DNA from 3 places in the Brevundimonas balnearis genome. Region 3 is predicted to be linked to each of the others. Evidence: riboswitches for the same ligand, from Rfam matches in the RefSeq annotation. Region 3 holds a riboswitch; each other region holds the start of a gene.
What was found. Region 3 has a riboswitch for S-adenosylmethionine ahead of ACFFGE_RS02470 (TonB-dependent receptor plug domain-containing protein). Riboswitches for the same ligand answer to the same signal wherever they lie in the genome.
Positions count from the first base shown of each region.

Region 1 (4,261 bases), 420 kb from region 3:
TCGATCAACGAGGACGTGCTGCGCTGGCTGACGGTCCGCGTCGAGGAGCTCGACCTCGAGCTGTCGCCGCTGCTCGCGCGTCGTGAGCGCGAACGCGAGCGCGAGCGTGAACGCGGCCCGCGTCCGGGCTTCGACGAAGACGCCGCGGCCTAAGGAAGGACACCGATCATGACCGACACGACCCCCGGCACTCCGGTCGGCTCCGGCCCGGCCCGTCGCCCCTTCTATCGTCGCCGCAAGGTGTGCCCGTTCTCGGGCGCCAACGCGCCGAAGATCGACTACAAGGACGTGAAGCTGCTCCAGCGATACGTCTCCGAACGCGGCAAGATCGTGCCCTCGCGCATCACCGCCGTCTCCCAGAAGAAGCAGCGCGAGCTGGCCAAGGCGATCAAGCGCGCCCGCTACCTCGCCCTCCTGCCGTACGTGGTGAAGTAAGATGAAGGTCGTTCTGCTCGAACGCGTCGAGAACCTCGGCGCCATCGGCGACGTCGTCACCGTCAAGGACGGCTTCGCCCGCAACTTCCTCCTGCCGCGCGACAAGGCGCGCCGGGCCACGTCCGCCAACCTCAAGGCCTTCGAAGTCGAACGCGCCGCCATCGAGCAGCGCAACGAGAAGAACAAGGCCGAGGCCCAGAAGATCGCCGACAAGATCGACGGTCAGACCTACGTCATGATCCGTCAGGCCGGCGAAACCGGCCAGCTTTACGGCTCGGTCGCCGGTCGCGACGTCGCCGAGGCGATCCAGGCCGAGGGCGGCAAGGTCGAGAAGTCGCAGGTCATCCTGCACATCCCGATCAAGACCCTGGGCGTCCATGAGGTGCTGGTGCGCCTGCACGCCGAGGTCCGCGCCACCGTCAAGGTGAACGTGGCCCGCTCCGCCGACGAGGCCGAGCGTCAGGCCAGGGGCGAGGACGTCATCGCCTCGCAGTTCTCCGACGAGCGTCTGGCCGCCGAACAGGCCGCCCAGGAGCTCATCGAAGGCGGCGCCGGCCAGCAGGAAGCCTTCGCCGAAGAGGCCTGATCGGTCCCTTCGTGACGGCCTGAAGATCAGGGCGCGGTCGGAAACGGCCGCGCCCTTTTTTGTCGGGAGCGAGGCTAGACGACCTCGTCGAAGACGGCGGGCGCGCCGTCGACGGTCACTTCGGCCCGGTCGAGTTCGTGCCGAAGCCGCGTCTCCGCGAACCGCACGGCGAGCTGCACGGCCTGGAACGGCGTGGCCCCGAAGATCGGGTGGTCGCGCCAGTCCTCGCGGGACCAGATCACGTCGCAGGCCCAGGCGTCGAAATCCGGCCGGCGGTAGGGGCTGGAGACCGCCAGGTCGAACGAGATCGCCGCGCCGCCCGCCCGCGGCGTCACAGTAATCCCCTGAATCTCAAGGCATCGCGCCTCGTCGCGCATGTCATCGACCTCTGGAAAAGAGCGTCCGCTCGAGAGAACCTAAAACAATATCTCCGGCCCGACATGGGCGGCGTCCGACACGGGCCGCCGTCGCGAGTAGCGGTCGCGGTCACATCCATGATCCTGTGGCGCCGAACACTCATCTGACGTCCGCCGGTCATCCGAGCGTCACAGATTCCTCTTGCGCGCCGCATTTCGCACCGCAATATGGCCATGCTCATCGAGACCGGCTGAGGGACAGGCCCTTGGACGCCGGGGCAACCTACGGGAAACCGCAAGGTGCCAACTCCTGCGTAGACCTTCGGGTCTTGCGACAGATGGGCGGTGCGGAACCTGCTCGTGGTCCGTATTCGCACCTCCGTCACGCGGCGAGCCTCGATGCGTTGAAGGAGGCGACCGCCATGACCCGACCCTATGCTGCGCCGATCGCGGGACGCGTCCTTCATCCCTCCCCGAACGCCCGACCGGTCCTGACGCCGGCGGCTCGTCTCATCGAAGGATGACATCCATGATCCGCAACACCCGTAGCGTCCTCACGCTCGCGGTCTCCGCCCTGGCGCTCAGCGCCGGCGGCGCCCTCGCCCAGTCCGCCCCCGACCCCCAGGCGACCGAGGTCGAGGAGATCGTCGTCACCGGCACGCGCGTGGCCAATCGCTCGCGTCTCGACACCCTCGCGCCCGTCGACGTCGTCACCGCCGAGACCCTCGAGAACCGCGGCACCACCGAGCTCGCCGCGGCGCTCGCCCAGACGGTGCCCTCCCTCACCTTCCCGCGCCCGTCCGTGACCGACGGCACCGACTCCATCCGTCCGGCGACCCTGCGCGGCCTGCAGCCGGACCAGACGCTGGTGCTGGTCAACGGCACGCGCCGCCACGCCTCGGCGCTCGTCAACGTCAACGGCTCGGTCGGCCGGGGCGCGGCCTCGGTGGACCTCAACGCCATCCCGACCGGCGCTCTGGACCGCATCGAGGTGCTGCGCGACGGCGCCTCGGCCCAGTACGGCTCCGACGCCATCGCCGGCGTCGTCAACCTGCGGCTCAAGGAGGCCCGCTCCGGCGGCGGCCTGAACGTCACCTACGGCCAGTACTTCACCGAGGTGGAGACCGCGCGCGGCAGCCGCGACGAGGAGGACGGCCAGACCCTGACCGTCTCCGGCTGGCAGGGCTTCGGCCTCGGCGCCGACGGCTTCCTGACCCTATCGGCGGAGTATCTCCAGCGCGACCCGACCGGTCGCTCGGACTTCGATCCGCGTCCCGCCGCCGGCGGCGCCGTGACCGCCCGCCTGGGCGACCCCGAGGTCGAGCAGATCACCGTCTTCGCCAACGCGGGCGCCGCCCTGAACGCCGCCTGGGACGTCTACGGCTGGGCCGGCTACCAGGAGCGCGACAGCGAAAGCGCCGCCTTCCCGCGCCTGTCGGACAACGTGAACAACGTCGCCGCCATCTACCCCGACGGTTTCCTGCCCCTGATCGCCATCAACTCCCAGGACGCCTCGCTCGCCGGCGGCCTACGCGGTCAGATCGGAGGCTGGGAGGCGGACTTCAGCCTGGTCTATGGCCGCAACGCCCTTGAGTACCGCACCGAGAACTCGCTGAACTCGACCTACGGCGCCGACTCCCCGACCAGCTTCGACTCGGGCGAGACCATCTATGACCAGCTCGTCTTCGGCGCCGACTTCGTGCGCGGGTTCGAGGTCGGCCTGTCCGGTCCCCTGACCCTGGCTTGGGGTCTGGAGGCCCGACGCGAGACCTATGAGATCAAGGCCGGCCAGCCCGAGAGCTACAACCGCGGCCCGCTCGGAGGGAACACCGCGCTGGCGGGCGGGGCCCAGGGCTTCGTCGGCTTCCAGCCGTCCAACGAGGTCGACGAGGACCGCGACGCCGTCGGCGTCTACGCCGAAGCCGAACTGCCGCTAACCGACAAGCTGACGGTGCAGGGCGCGGTGCGCGTCGAGGACTATTCGGACTTCGGGGACAGCCAGACCGGCAAGCTCTCGGCCCGCTACGACTTCAGCCCGGCCTTCGCGATCAGGGGCTCGATCTCCACCGGCTTCCGCGCGCCGTCGCTGCAGCAGAGCTTCTACACCGCCACCTCCTCGGTCATCCAGAACGGCCAGGTGGTCGAGACCGGCACCTTCCCCGCCACCAGCAGCGTGGCGCGCATCCTCGGCGCCGAGCCCCTCGAGGCGGAGCGCTCGACGAACTACTCGCTCGGGACCGTCATCCGCCTGGGCGACTTCGACCTGACCATCGACGCCTATCGCATCGAGATCGAGGACCAGATCGCGCTGTCGGAGAACATCACCCGGACCTTCAGCCCGCAGGTCGCGGCGCTGCTCGATCCGCTGGGGATCCAGGCCGCCCGCTTCTTCATCAACGGCGTGGAGACCGAAACCGAGGGCGTGGACATCGTCGGCCGCTACCGGCTGAACACCGACACCCTGGGTGAGTTCGACTTCACCGTCGCCGCCAATTTCAACGACGTGACCGTGACCGAGGTGCCGACCACCACCTCGGTGCTCAACCCGGCGCCGACGCTGTTCAACCGCCAGCGCATCCTGACCTTCGAGGAAGGCACGCCGGACACCAAGGTCGCCGGTTCGGTGGACTGGGACTACGGCAGGTGGGGCGCCTCGGCGCGGGCCACCTACTACGCCAGCGTGACCCAGCCGGGCACGACGGCGGCCAACGACTACTTCACCGGCGACAAGACGGTGATCGACCTGTCCGGCAGCTACCAGATCACCGATCGCGTCGGCGTCACGCTCGGCGTCGACAACGTGTTCGACGAGTATCCGGACTTCACCCCGGCCAATCTGAACTCGAACGGCGTCCTGGGCTTCCCCTTCTATTCGCCCTTCGGC
Region 1 is NZ_JBHLSW010000003.1:705,105-709,365, forward strand. Features, by position in the region: gene rpsF (30S ribosomal protein S6) at 1-153, shown strand, start outside; gene rpsR (30S ribosomal protein S18) at 169-435, shown strand; gene rplI (50S ribosomal protein L9) at 437-1,021, shown strand; gene ACFFGE_RS04610 (hypothetical protein) at 1,096-1,398, opposite strand; SAM riboswitch class I at 1,613-1,722, shown strand; gene ACFFGE_RS04615 (TonB-dependent receptor plug domain-containing protein) at 1,907-4,261, shown strand, end outside.
Region 1: another riboswitch for S-adenosylmethionine. It lies ahead of ACFFGE_RS04615 (TonB-dependent receptor plug domain-containing protein); the one in region 3 lies ahead of ACFFGE_RS02470 (TonB-dependent receptor plug domain-containing protein).

Region 2 (4,261 bases), on a different contig from region 3:
GCCGCGTCCCTTGCAGGTCCAGACGCGACCGTCGGCGCCCACGACGCGCAAGGCGTTCCGCTCGCCGTGCAGCGCGAGAAACAGCGGCTCCTCGACCGGCTTGAGGCGCACCTCCGCCCCCAGGACGCCGCCGATCGAGCGACACGCCCCGATCTGGCGCACGCCGGCCTCGCGCGGCGGCGAGGCGGCGTTCAGCGCGTCGAGCGGCAGGTGTTCGGGCAACCGTCCGAAAGCTTCGTAGGCGAGCAGCCGGACCTTGGCGGCGGAGTCGTGGCCCTCCAGATCCGCCGACGGGTCCTCCTCGGCGAAGCCCGCCGCGCGCGCCTCCGCCAACGCCTGATCGAACGGGGCGCCCTGGTCCAGCCGGTCGAGCATGAAGTTGACCGTGCCGTTCAGCACCGCTTCGAACCCGGCGATCGGGCCCGCCTCGCGCGCCTTGCGCAGCGTCTCGATCATGGCCACGCCGCCCCCGACCGCCGCCGAATAGGCGAGCCGTGCGCCCGACCGCTCGGCCAGCGCCTGCAGGCCCGCGGGGTCCAGGCTGATCGCCTGCTTGTTGGCGCTGGCGACGCGAAGGCCCCGCTCCAGCGCCTTGACGATCAGATCATGGCCGGCGCGGCCGTCGGACAGGGCCTCGAGCACGATCTCCGGCTCGCGCGCGAGGAGGTCGTCGGCGCGGGTCGTCAGCAGCGCCGGGTCCACCGCCACGTCACGCGGTCGCGCGGGATCGCGCACCAGGACGCCGACCACCTGAAACCTCGGGTCCGCCGACAGCCGCGCGTAGAGCCCCCCGCCGACCACGCCGCAGCCGGCGATGGCGACCCGAACCGGCCGATCCTCAAGCGGCGCGACCGGGGCCTCCAGTCGGGCGCCGATCCGCGTCCCGCCGGACGAGCCCAGCGCCGAGACGACGATCTCCAGCCCCTCGGCCTGGGCCAGCTCCAGGGCGTCGGCCTGGACCAGCCTACCGCCCACCCGTTTCGCCGTCGCCCAGTCGCAGGCCTGGAACCGCAGCGCCGCCGGATCGGCGCCGTTGGGATCGCGGTCGAACAGGCCGTCGACGTCCTTGACCAGCCGCACGTGATCGAGCCCCAGCGCCGAGGCGATCACCACCGCCGTCAGGTCGGTGCCGCCCCGACCCAGCAGCGCCAGCCGCCCGCACGGCCGCACCGCGCCGAAGCCGGGGGCGATCACCACCTCACGGCGGGCCAGCGCCTCCGCCAGACGCCCGCCCTCGACCCCGACGGGCCGCGCGTGCTCGGCCGCGCCCACCGCCTTCAGGCCGAGTTCGCGCACGCCGAGCGCCTCCACGTCCAGGCCGATCCGGTCGCAGGCGATGGCGAGCAGGCCCGCCGCCTTCTCCTCGCCGCCCAGCACATAGGCCGGCAGAAGGTCGTTGTCGTGCGCCAGGCCCAGGCCGCGCGCCTCCGCCAGCCGCCGGTCCGTCTCACCGGCCAGGGCCGAGACCACCGCCACCACCCGACGGCCCTCGCGCACGTGGCGGTAGATCTCCGAGGCGACGCGGGGCGCGTCCTCGACGCCGCGCAGCACGGACGAGCCGAACTTCAGCACCACCACCTCCGCGGCGGGGGCGGGCTTGTCGGCGACGCGAAGTCGGGCGGAAGCGGGTCGGTCGATCAGATCGAGGGGGGACATCGGGAGGCTCCGGAAGGTCGTTGGCGGCGGCGGGGATGGGACGTGAAAAACCCCGCCTGGCGGGGCCGGGCGGGGGTCGGGTCTGTCGCTTGCCTGGGTTCGGCGTGCGCTAACCTGTCCCCGCCCCGGAGGGCATGGTGGTGGTGGTCATACCGCCGCCGATGAGACCGGAGGTGAGGCCGCGCACGCCGGCGCCCGTCGCCGCGAGGGCGATCGTCAGGCCGGTGATGTGGTCAGCGCGCGCCACGGGACGCTCCGTTCAGGTCTGCCGTCAGCATGACCGCGAGCGCGACGGCCTGTCAACCCGCCAAGCATGAAACTTGCGCGACAGGACTTCGGCTCAGTCCATCGCCGGTGATCGCGCGGATATGTGGGGCGAGATTAGTCGATTTTTGCGCTTGACCGCCGCCGCACCTGCGAACAGTCTAGGGTCAGCTCATCAAGACCGGCTGAGGGATAGGCCCTTTGACGCCGGGGCAACCATCGGGTTCCGCCCGAAACGGTGCCAACTCCTGCGGAGGCCTCGCCGGCCTTCCGAGAGATGGGTGGAGGCGTCGATCAGGCGACGCGTCCACGGGTCTGTCGCCGCACGAGCCTTGTCGGGCTGAACGATGTGGACGACCCGATGACCCTGGCCTTCGCCGACCCTCAGACCGATCTGGAGCCCCTCTGTCGGGCCCGCCCCCGCCCCGCCTCCCGGCGTGAGGACGCCGTCGACGCGCGCGTGCCGATCCCCGCCGATTTCCGGCTGGAGTCCGGCGACCGGCTTCCTCAATCCGCGATCCTCGCCCGCCTGCACGGCCCTGCCGGCGCCCCGGTGGTCGCGGTGGCCGGCGGCATCTCTTCGGGGCGCTTCGTGCACCGCACCGAGACCAACGGCCTGGGCTGGTGGTCCGGCGCCGTGGGTCCGCGCTGCCCCATCGACCTCAACCGGCTCCAGGTCCTCGCCTTCGATTTCGCCCCGGGCGCGGAGGGCCTGGACCGGGCCGTGACCATCACCACGCGGGATCAGGCGCGGCTGCTGGCGCTGGTCCTCGATCACCTGCGGATCGAGCGGCTGGCGGCCTTCGTCGGCTGTTCCTACGGCGGCATGATCGCCCTGGCCTTCGCCGTCCTGTTCCCGGCCCGGGTCGAGCAGCTGCTGGTCGTGTCCGCCGCCCACCGCGCCCATCCGCTGGCGATCGCCTGGCGCGGCGTCCAGCGGCGGATCCTCGAGCTGGCCGAGGCCGCGGGTCGCCCGGAGGACGGCGTGGCGCTGGCCCGCCAGCTGGCCATGACCACCTATCGCACCGCGGACGAGTTCGACGCCCGCTTCGAGGTCGAGGCCCCGGCCCGGGCGGGTCAGGCCTATCCGGTCTGCGACTATCTGGTGGCGCGCGGCCGGGCCTATCGCAAGCACACCACCCCGGCCCGCTGGATCAGCCTGTCGGACTCGATCGACCGCCACGCGGTGCAGCCGGAGTCGGTGACCGTGCCGACCACGCTCGTCGGCTTCACCTCGGACCGGCTGGTGCCCATCGAGGACATGCGCGAGCTCGCCGCCCGCCTCCCCCTGCTGTTCCGCTTCGTCGAGGCGCCGTCGCTGTATGGCCATGACGCCTTCCTGAAGGAGGACGCGCTGGTCGGCGACGTCCTTCGCACCGCGCTCAAGGAGATCGTCTGATGAGCGACCGCCGCCCCGATCCACGCACCCTCGCCGCCCGCAGCGGCGTCGACCAGGACCCGGCCCACGGCGCGGTGATGCCGCCGCTGTATCTGTCGTCCAACTACGCCTTCGCCGGGTTCGAGCAGAAGCGGCGCTACGACTACACCCGCTCGGGCAATCCGACCCGCGACGTGCTGGCCGAGACCCTGGCGGGGCTGGAGGGCGGCGCCGGCTGCGTCGTCACCGCGACGGGCATGGCGGCGGTCGATCTCTCCCTGTCGCCGCTCGAGCCCGGCGACCTGCTGGTCGCGCCGCACGACCTCTACGGCGGCACCCACCGCCTGCTGTGCGCCCGGGCGAGGAAGGGCCATTTCCGGGTCGTCTTCGTCGACCAGAACGACGAGACGGCGCTCGCGGCGGCCCTGGCCGAGGGCCCGAAGCTGGTCTTCGTCGAGACCCCCTCCAACCCGCTGCTGCGCATCGTCGACATCCAGCGCATCTGCCGCCTGGCCCACGCGGCGGGGGCGAAGGTGATCGCGGACAACACCTTCCTGTCGCCGGCCCTGCAGCAGCCGATCCGGCTGGGCGCCGACGTGGTCGTGCATTCGACCACCAAATACATCAACGGCCATTCCGACGTGGTCGGCGGGGCCCTGATCTCGGCCGATCCGGCGGACCATGAACATTACGCCTGGTGGGCCAACTGTCTGGGCGTCACCGGCTCGCCGTTCGACGCCTATCTGACTCTGCGTGGAGTGCGCACTCTGTTTCCCCGCCTGGAGCAGCAGCAGCGGTCGGCGCAGGCCGTCGCCGAGGCGCTGATCGTGCATCCGGCGGTCAAGGCGGTCCACTATCCGGGCCTGCCCAGCCACCCCGGCCATGCCCTGGCCCGGCGCCAGCAGACCGGCTTCGGCGCCATGCTGAGCGTCGAGCTGAACGGCGGGACCGAAGCGGTCCGCG
Region 2 is NZ_JBHLSW010000004.1:141,796-146,056, forward strand. Features, by position in the region: gene ACFFGE_RS06415 (amino acid kinase family protein) at 1-1,656, opposite strand, end outside; gene ACFFGE_RS06420 (hypothetical protein) at 1,766-1,903, opposite strand; SAM riboswitch class I at 2,090-2,204, shown strand; gene metX (homoserine O-succinyltransferase MetX) at 2,282-3,319, shown strand; gene metB (cystathionine gamma-synthase) at 3,319-4,261, shown strand, end outside.
Region 2: another riboswitch for S-adenosylmethionine. It lies ahead of metX (homoserine O-succinyltransferase MetX); the one in region 3 lies ahead of ACFFGE_RS02470 (TonB-dependent receptor plug domain-containing protein).

Region 3 (4,261 bases):
GAGGCCGCTGTCCCAGTCGGCGTCGATCCGGCCCTCGAAGCCGCGAATCTCCACCTCGGCCAGGTTCACGTACTGGAAGCACAGGGCGAAGGTCCCGCACGTTGTCGGGAAGGGACGGCTGAGCATCACCTGCTCGATGAAGTTCTCATACTCCCCTGAAAACACAGTGGCGCTGCCTCGCACCCGGGCGCCGCCGAGGTCGAGGTCGCGCAGGCGGACGCCCGCCTCCCAGGTCTTGCTGGTTTCCGGCTCCAGGTTCGGGTTCGACACCGAGATGTAGCCCGACGACGGGTTGGAGAAGCCGTTGTTGACCTCGGAGGGCGCCGGGGCGCGGAAGCCCTCGCCGTAGTTGGCGAACAGGCCCAGCACCGGCGTGGCCCAGAACACCGCGCCGATGCGCGGCGTCAGGCGGCTGTCGCTCGTCGACTCGGTGGCGCCGACATAGAGGGCGTCGGCCGTCGGCTCGACCTCGAAAGCGTCGTAGCGCAGCGACGGGTAGAGGCTCAGGCGCCCGTTCAGCAGCCGGATCTCGTCCTGGATGAACACCCCGGCGAGCCGGTAGTCGGTCAGCGGGAAGGGCCGCGCGGGGAAGGTCTCGCCGAACGGCGGCACGGTCCCGTCGCGGATCCCTTCCTGGGTGGTCTCCGAGGCGTCCGCCCCGATCGTGACGCGGTGACGAATGCCGAGGGCGTCGAAGCCCAGCCGGGCTTGGCCGCTGAAGCCCACGACCTCGCTGTGGAAGGTGTTTAGCCGGGTGCGGTCGGCGGCGCCGTTGCGGTCCTCGGCGGCGAACTGAACGACTTCGGCGTCCTGGTGATAGACGGTCAGGTGGGTTTCCTCGACCGGGCCCGAGGCCGGCCGCCAGGTGTGATCGAGCGCCAGCCGGGTGCGCTCGGTGGTGTCGCGGGCGTCGAGGTCGATCACCGCCGTGGTCGGCGGCACCGCCGGGGCGGCGACCGGCGCGGCCCGGCCGCTGAACACCTCGGTGAGAACCTCACGGTCCTGCAGTTCGGCGGTCAGGCGGAAGCGGTGGGCGGCGTTTGGCTGGAACACCAGCTTGCCCAGCCAGCTGTCGCCGCTGATCTCCTGCGGATTGGCGGCGGTGCGGCGGGCGTCGGGGGATTCGTCGGTCCCCTGCGTCTCCTGCTCGACGCCGTCGCGGCCGGTCCAGGCCAGCATGGCCGACCAGGGGCCGGTGCGGCCGGCGAGGGTCAGGCCGGTGGAGGTGCTCTCGTCGGCCGAGGCGTAGCCGACCCGGGCGCGGGCCCCGAAAGCCCGCTCCCCGCCCAGCAGGTCGGCCGGGTCCTGGGTGATGAAGCTGACCGCGCCGGCGACGCCGTCGCTGCCGTACAGGGCCGAGGCCGGACCGCGCAGGATCTCCACCGACTTGAGCAGGCCCAGATCGACATAGTCGCCGCGGCCCACGGCCTGGGGCCCGAACAGGAAGGCGTCGGGCAGGCGCACCCCGTCCACCTGGATCAGCACCCGGTTGCCCTCGAGGCCGCGGATGTTGAAGCCGGCGTTGCCGTCCCGGCCGGTGGAGCCGGAGGCGGCGCCGAAGCGGGCCGGCGCGCTGCGCACAGAGACGCCCGGCTCGTAGCGGACCAGATCCTTGATGTCGGTGAATAGCCCGTCCTCGATCTCGCGCTGCGTCGTGACGCTGACCGTCGCCGGGGCCTCGATCGGGTCCTGCTCGGTACGGCTGGCGGTGACCACCACCTCGCGCACAGTCACCGGATCCGACGCGGACGGATCGACGCCCGGCTCGCCGGCGAGTGCGGCGGCGGGCAAAATGAAGGCGGACGCGGCGGCGCCGAGGAGGAAGTGACGCATGGGGATCCCCTGAACTGGCTGAGGCGGCCGCTTATATGCGAACGACTCGCAGAGTCAATCGCGATAGAGGCAAGCTGTGCTGCGAGCACGGCGGCAACGGCCCGCCTAGACCCCCGAGACGTCTTCCCCATTGAAGGCTCAGCTTGTGCGTTGCACCATCGCGGTGCTCATCGAGACCGACCGAGGGACAGGCCCTTAGACGTCGGGGCAACCTCCGCCTCCAGCGAAAGGTGCCAACTCCTGCGGGACCTTCGGGTCGCGAGAGATGAGGGCGGCGCCGGCTGACGCTTGCCGCTGATCGATCCACCGCCGGAGCCTCGCGAGCGAGGTTGAAACGGGGGATCCCATGACCCATCGAACTTCAAAGCGCGCCGCCCTTCTGGTCAGCGCGGCCTCGTGCGTGCTGGCGTCGGTCGCCCAGGCCCAGACGCCGGCGGCGCAGGACCCGGTAGCGACCGTCGACGAGGTCGTCGTCACCGGCTCCCGAACCGCGCAGCGTAGCCGCCTGGAGACGGCGTCGCCCGTCGACGTGCTGACGGACGAGCAGATCACCCAGGCGGCCGCCGTCGGCGGCGAGTTGGGCTATGCGCTGCAGGTGCTGGCGCCCTCGTTCAACTTCCCGCGACAGTCCAACTCCGGTCCGGCCGATGTCGTCCGGGCGGCCCAGCTGCGCGGCCTGTCGCCCGACCAGACCCTGGTCCTGGTCAACGGTCGCCGGCGGCACACGACCGCGATCGTCAATCTGGAGTCCAAGATCGGCAAGGGGACGACGCCCGTCGACTTCAACGCCATTCCGGCCTCGGCCGTCGGCCGGATCGAGATCCTTCGCGACGGCGCAGGCGCCCAGTACGGCTCTGACGCGATCGCCGGCGTGGTGAACGTGCGGCTGAACGATTCGCGCGTGACCGGCGGCCGCTTCAGCGCCACCTACGGCGCTCACGTCACCGACTTCGAGCCCTTCGACGACGAGATCACCGACGGCGAGACGCTGGTGCTGACCGGCGACTACGGCTGGGGCCTGGATGGCGGCGGCTTCTTCCGTTTCGGCGGCGAGCACAAGACCCGCGAAGAGACCGAACGTGGCGGACCGGGCGTCCTGCCCTTCTTCGAGGATCAGACCGCCGACAACCTGGCGCTGGAGGGTCAGAGCCTGTTCCGCGCCGGCGATCCGGAGGTCGAACAGCTGAGCGGGTGGTTCAACACCGAGGTTCCGCTGTCGGAACGTTCCAGCCTCTACGCCTTCGGCACCTTCGACGACCGCGAGGGTCGAGGTACGGGCTTCTTCCGCTTCCCCGACAGCTCCGGAAACATCCGCGACATCTATCCCGACGGCTATCGGCCGATCACGGTGGTGGACAGCACCGACGTGCAGCTGGCCGGCGGCTGGCGGACGGTTGCGGCGGGCTGGGACCTGGACCTGGGGCTCAACTACGGCGTCAGCGAATATGACTTCGGCCTGGAGAATTCGCTGAACGCCTCGCTCGGCGCCGCCAGTCCGACGTCCTTCGACCTCGGCGACTATCGGACCGACCTGCTGGCCGCCAATCTGGACGTGACCCGGGGCTTCGCCGTGTCCGGTCTGGCCTCTCCGGTGTCGGTCGCCGCCGGCCTGGAGGTTCGCCGTGAGACCTTCGAGACGGGCGCGGGCGATCCGGCCTGCTACGCCGCCGGGCCGCTGACTGATCGGCCTGCGAACAGCCAAGCGGCGCCGGGGCTGCGGCCGGAGGACACGGTCGATATCGATCGCGATGTCTGGGGCGCCTATGTCGAGGTCTCGGCCGACCTGACCGACCGGCTGTTCGTCGATGCGTCCGCCCCGTTCGAGGACTATTCCGACTTCGGCGATGCCGTGGCGGGCAAGCTGGCGGCGCGCTACGCCCTGACCGACGCGGTGGCCCTGCGCGGCTCGGTCTCCAACAGCTTCCGTGCGCCTTCGCTCAGCCAGACCGGCTTCCAGTCCGCAGTCAGCGACCGGGGAGCCGGCGGGGCCCTGGTGACCGTACGCACCGTCCCGCCCGGCAGCGCCATCGGCCAAGCCCTCGGGGCCGAGCCGCTCCAGGCCGAAGAGTCGCTCAGCTTCACAGGCGGCGTCGTGTTCAATCTGGGTACGAACCTCAGTCTGACGATCGACGCCCACAGGGTCGATGTCGACGACCGCATCACCCTGTCGCGTCGCGTGGAGGGCGACGATGTCGCGACCTTCATCGAGGCTCAGACCGGCATCGCGGGAGTCACGGCGGTCAACCTGTTCACCAACGCGGTCGACACCCGCACCGAGGGTGTCGACGTGGTGGCGTCCTGGCGCACGGACCTGGCGGGCGGGCTGCTGAGCTTGCAGGGCGCCTACTCCTGGGCCGAAACGGAGATCCGCTCGGTGGACGCGCCCTCGGCCCAGTTCCAGTCGCTCGGCTTCGGGACCGATCTGATC
Region 3 is NZ_JBHLSW010000003.1:285,028-289,288, forward strand. Features, by position in the region: gene ACFFGE_RS02465 (TonB-dependent hemoglobin/transferrin/lactoferrin family receptor) at 1-1,833, opposite strand, end outside; SAM riboswitch class I at 1,998-2,105, shown strand; gene ACFFGE_RS02470 (TonB-dependent receptor plug domain-containing protein) at 2,180-4,261, shown strand, end outside.